2 regions of the Bacillus sp. URHA0034 genome follow, and region 2 is predicted to be linked to the other one. Evidence: a T-box and tRNA genes for the amino acid it is inferred to sense, from the RefSeq annotation. Region 2 holds a T-box; the other holds one or more tRNA genes.
The links. The T-box of region 2 lies ahead of ACZ9EE_RS23450 (valine--tRNA ligase). A T-box ahead of a tRNA ligase gene usually reads a tRNA of that ligase, here a tRNA-Val.

Region 1: it encodes a tRNA-Val, which carries the amino acid that the T-box ahead of ACZ9EE_RS23450 (valine--tRNA ligase) is inferred to sense. The anticodon was not compared.

The regions. Positions count from the first base shown of each region.
Region 1 covers NZ_JBWCDK010000002.1:1,599,938-1,602,407, reverse strand. Annotated here, with positions in the region: gene ACZ9EE_RS09610 (alpha/beta hydrolase) at 1-388, opposite strand, end outside; gene ACZ9EE_RS09605 (hypothetical protein) at 487-711, opposite strand; tRNA gene ACZ9EE_RS09600 (tRNA-Val) at 888-959, shown strand; gene ACZ9EE_RS09595 (LysR family transcriptional regulator) at 1,023-1,946, opposite strand; gene garD (galactarate dehydratase) at 2,075-2,470, shown strand, end outside.
Region 2 covers NZ_JBWCDK010000002.1:4,476,042-4,478,511, forward strand. Annotated here, with positions in the region: gene ysxE (spore coat protein YsxE) at 1-772, shown strand, start outside; gene ACZ9EE_RS23445 (hypothetical protein) at 790-984, opposite strand; T-box leader at 1,140-1,372, shown strand; gene ACZ9EE_RS23450 (valine--tRNA ligase) at 1,424-2,470, shown strand, end outside.

The sequences.
Region 1 (2,470 bases), 2.9 Mb from region 2:
GGGAATCACCGATTAACGCCCTGGTGGAACCCATCTGATAGGTTGGAAATTCTTTATCAAGAAAGGGAACTAATTCATGAGCAAGAAAACGAATATACTGCTGGTTTTGATCCCCATTAGGATGATATTTTCGGCGTCGGTCGGCTACATCCTTATAGGGTATCCCAACAATGATTAAATTTTCAATTTCTTGATTAAAAAGTAACTCATCTGCTAATCGTCCGATACGGCCTAGCTGAAAATAATCTCTGCCGTCTTGAGCAATTAGCAGTGAGTATTTATAAAGTGGTGAGAAATTTGCAGGCAGGTAGATTAGAAGCTGCACTGCTTCCTGTAGCTCTGAGCTATGAAAGGTATATTCTTTGATTGTGCCTTTTGGATACTGCATGTATTGCCCCCCGTAGTTCATTTCATACAACTGCATTTTATCATAAATAGAAAGAAGATGCTTTTAGGAAAGGTAGTGGTTGAGGGAGGAGGGATAGATTAATGAAGGTAGGATCTATGGGAACGAGTTTCCGGCATAATCGATAAGATGTTTTCTCGTTTAAACGTGCGCATTTGTTTCCGAAGTAAGCAATAGGCACGAATGTAGTCATCGGTTACCTCTTTTACAATTAGCTTTCTTTGGGACAGCTCTTGGTTTTCAGCTAGATAAATCATCTCAATTGGCATGTGTTCTTCAATTGAACGGATTAACAGCCCATCCATGGTAATCACTCCTTTTGGTTTATAGGTCTATTATAACCGAACGTTAGTTCTTTATTCAATAAAAATAGAACAAACGTTTGTTTTTGCTGATAAGAGGATACTTTGTAAATGATAAAAAGAAAAAGATGTTGACATTATTATAAATTTAAATATAATTAAATTTGTACCTTAATTAAGATCCGATAGTTCAGCGGGAGAATACATCCTTGACAGGGATGGGGTCGGGGGTTCGAATCCCTCTCGGATCATAACTAGTCCTAGCACCATTCTGGTGTTAGGACTTTTTCGTGTTATTTTTTATAAGTACAAAATTAAACAGTAGTTTTTCTCATTTTCTTTGACCAATAATCAGTAGCAATCTTAATAAGATCTTTAGCTACTTTACTTAGGTAACTGCCTTTTTTGTAACTAGCGCAAACTTCCCAAACTGGTTTTTGTTTGATTGAAAAATAGGAAACGTTAGAGCTGTCTTTTGCATAAGCAATTGGAATGACAGAGCAACAGATTCCCTCAGCGACCATATGATATAAGTTATGACAGCTTCTGGTTTCTAAAAGAATATTAGGATTAACGTCTTCCTGAGCGATGAGGTTATCATAGATTTCCCGAAGAGTAGACCCTTTTTGCATAATCGCAAAAGAATCATGTTTAAAACAATCCAAGCTAATTTCAGGAAGTTTTTCACCAATTCTTCCTCCAAAACGTCCAAGTGGATGTGTTTTAGGAACTGCTAAAATAATTTCTTCGGTACAGATTAGGAGATATTGATCATTTGTTTTTTGGTAACTTTGTAAGGTTAGAAAACCAATATCAAGATTTCCTAAAGTTATTTCATGTTGTTGTTGTTTTACTCCCATTTCAAAGGGCTCTATTTTAACATTAGGATATTTTTTGTAAAAAATGGGATAGATAGACGCAAACATTTCAGGACCACGTTCTGGTGTTAATCCAATTCTTAATTGTCCTTTTTTTATCTCGATTAAATCGTTAATTTGGTTGTAGGTATCTTGTTTTATCCGTACTATATTTTTTGCATTTTCAACATAAATTTCCCCGGCTCGTGTTAATTGCCAATTCCTTCTTGAGCGGAGGAAGAGTTGTGTTCCCAGCTCCTTCTCTAGTCTTAAAAGTTGCTGGTTTAATGCAGATTGAGTGATAAAAAGTTTTTCTGCAGCTTTCGTAATATTGTTTTCTTCCGCGATTTTAATAATATATTCCAGCTGTTTTAGATCCATTTTGTCTAAATTCTCCTCATAACTCTTAATTTTATTAAGAGAAATCTAAAATTTAACACTTTTACTATATATATTAGCTAAGAGTACAATGTTTTTGAAGAAAGAACAAGAGTTGAGGAGGTACGGCAGTGGGAAACAGTTATATAAAAATCAATAAAAATGATAACGTTGCCATAACGGTTAATGCTATTCCAGCAGGTACCATTGTCATGGATGATATTCTAACAAACGAGGATATCCCCCAAGGGCATAAAATCGCCTTATGTAATATTACTGAAGGCCAGCCAATAATCCGTTATGGAGTTACTTTAGGATATGCGTTACATTCGATTAAAAAGGGAGACTGGATCAATGAATATATGTTGGAGCTTCCTGTTCCTCCATCATTGGACGAAATGAAGTATGCAACAAATTTGGTCACGGATCTGCCAGAACCTCCTATTAGGACTTTTATGGGTTACCCAAACAAAAACGGTGGATATGCTGGAACGAGAAATATATTAGGAATTGTTACAACTGTTCAA
Region 2 (2,470 bases):
AATGCCTTGGATGCCCAATCAACAAAAAGAAAACCGTGACCAGATAAATCTTGAGCTATTCCGAGAGTTAGCTAGACTTCATACCCTGTCTGCTAAGGAAGTGACCGTCAGTAAAGAGGAACGGGCAGAGCATTATGAAACCACGATTCAGCAGCTGGAAAAGCATCAGGAGTTTCTCGATGGTTTTATAGATGAATGTGAAAAGAAGACCTATATGTCACCGTTCCAATTGTTGTATTGTTTATACTATAACGAAATCAGTCAGGCACTTCGATTTTCAAAAGGCAAATTCGAGGAATGGTACGAGAATACGAAGGACACCGAGAAGGCGCGCATGGTGATTACCCATGGGAAATTATCTTCCGAGCATTTTCTCTATGATGACCGGGGCTACGGTTATTTTATCAATTTTGAAAATGCCCGTTACGGGTCTCCGATCCATGATCTTCTCCCTTATTTATCAAGGGCCTTAAATACCAGACCGAAGCGGAGTGATACCGCGATAGATTGGGTGTATCATTACTTTAAATATTTCCCCTATAAAGAGGATGAGAAATTGTTATTTAACAGCTATTTAGCCTTGCCCGTGCCGATTATGCAAGTGGTCGATAGCTATTATAAAAAAGAAGGCCGGAAAAATGAGATGAAATTTGTCCGAAAGCTGCAGGAGCAATATTGGCATTTAAAAAATTCCGAGTATGTTGTGATGCGGATGACGGAAATCGAAAATCAACGAAAACAAGCAAAAGAAGGAGCCCAGCAGCAGTCCTAATCTGCATGATGGGCTCCTTAAATTATGTCAAAATAGATGGAAACGGCAATCACTAGAAAAATCACTAACAGCAATACATCTAGGATGGTTGGTAAAAACAATGTGCGGATAAATTGAAAGATGGAAAAGGGAACAATGAATTGTGCGGCTATTCTGCGCGAAGTAATAAACCAGGGACGGTATTTGTATTTGTGGAAATTGTTACGCTTCACGGACCGAATCCTCCCTCATAATAAATTTTATTTATATATATTCCAAAAGCCTAGATAAGTTCTCTCCTAATTACATAAGGTATAAAATATAAAAAAATTGTTCATCCTGTTGACGTCACTCCCCTTTTTTGGGTAGTATAACAATATAATTTAAAATGAAGGCTACGACAGGGAAGAGTACAATGCACTCCTGCTTTAAGAGAGGGAAATCATTAGCTGGAAGATTTCCTAAGCGGAACGTTGGAAAGTCGCCCATGAGCTTCTTCTGCGAACGGAGCAATCCTATTAGTGGGAGACGGATAAAATCCGTTATCTAAGTTAAGAGCCAATCGTGTTGTTTGATTGGAAAAAAGGTGGTACCGCGAAGCAAACTCCATTCGTCCTTTTATGACGAATGGGGTTTTTTGTATGTTTACCGGAAATTGAAGGAGGATTTTAAATGGAAACAAAAGAATTAACAATGCCGACCAAGTACGATCCACAGGCGATTGAAAAAGGCCGCTATGAATGGTGGCTAAAGGGTAAGTTTTTTGAGGCAAAAGACGATGAAGGCAAACAGCCATACACAATCGTTATTCCGCCGCCAAACGTTACCGGAAAGCTTCACTTAGGTCATGCGTGGGATACAACATTACAAGATATTCTGACAAGAATGAAACGAATGCAGGGATATGATGTTCTCTGGCTTCCTGGTATGGATCATGCGGGAATTGCGACACAAGCAAAAGTGGAAGAAAAACTACGTAACGAGGGCAAAAGCCGCTATGATTTAGGTCGAGAAAAATTCGTCGAAGAAACATGGAAGTGGAAGGAAGAGTATGCTTCCCATATCCGCCAGCAGTGGGCGAAATTAGGCTTAGGTCTTGATTATAGCCGTGAGCGTTTTACGCTTGATGAGGGCTTATCTGATGCTGTTAAAGAAGTATTCGTAACTCTTTATAAGAAAGATTTAATCTATCGTGGTGAGTATATCATTAACTGGGATCCATCCACAAAAACAGCTCTATCTGATATCGAAGTAATTTATAAGGATATCCAAGGTGCCTTCTATCATATGAACTATCCGCTCGCAGATGGTTCCGGCCAGATTGAAGTCGCGACTACCCGTCCGGAAACAATGCTTGGTGATACCGCTGTTGCCGTACACCCAGAAGATGACCGTTACAAGCATTTAATTGGCAAAACCGTTGTCCTTCCTATTGTTGGCCGCGAAATCCCGATTGTTGCGGATGATTATGTCGATATGGAATTTGGTTCTGGGGCTGTAAAAATCACGCCTGCACATGATCCGAATGACTTTGAACTGGGGAATCGCCATAACCTAGAGCGTATTCTTGTTATGAATGAAGATGGCTCGATGAATGAAAAGGCAGGCAAATATCAAGGACTAGACCGTTTCGAATGCCGTAAGCAAATTGTTAAGGACCTGCAAGAACAAGGCGTTCTTTTCAAAATCGAGGAGCATATGCATTCTGTTGGTCACTCT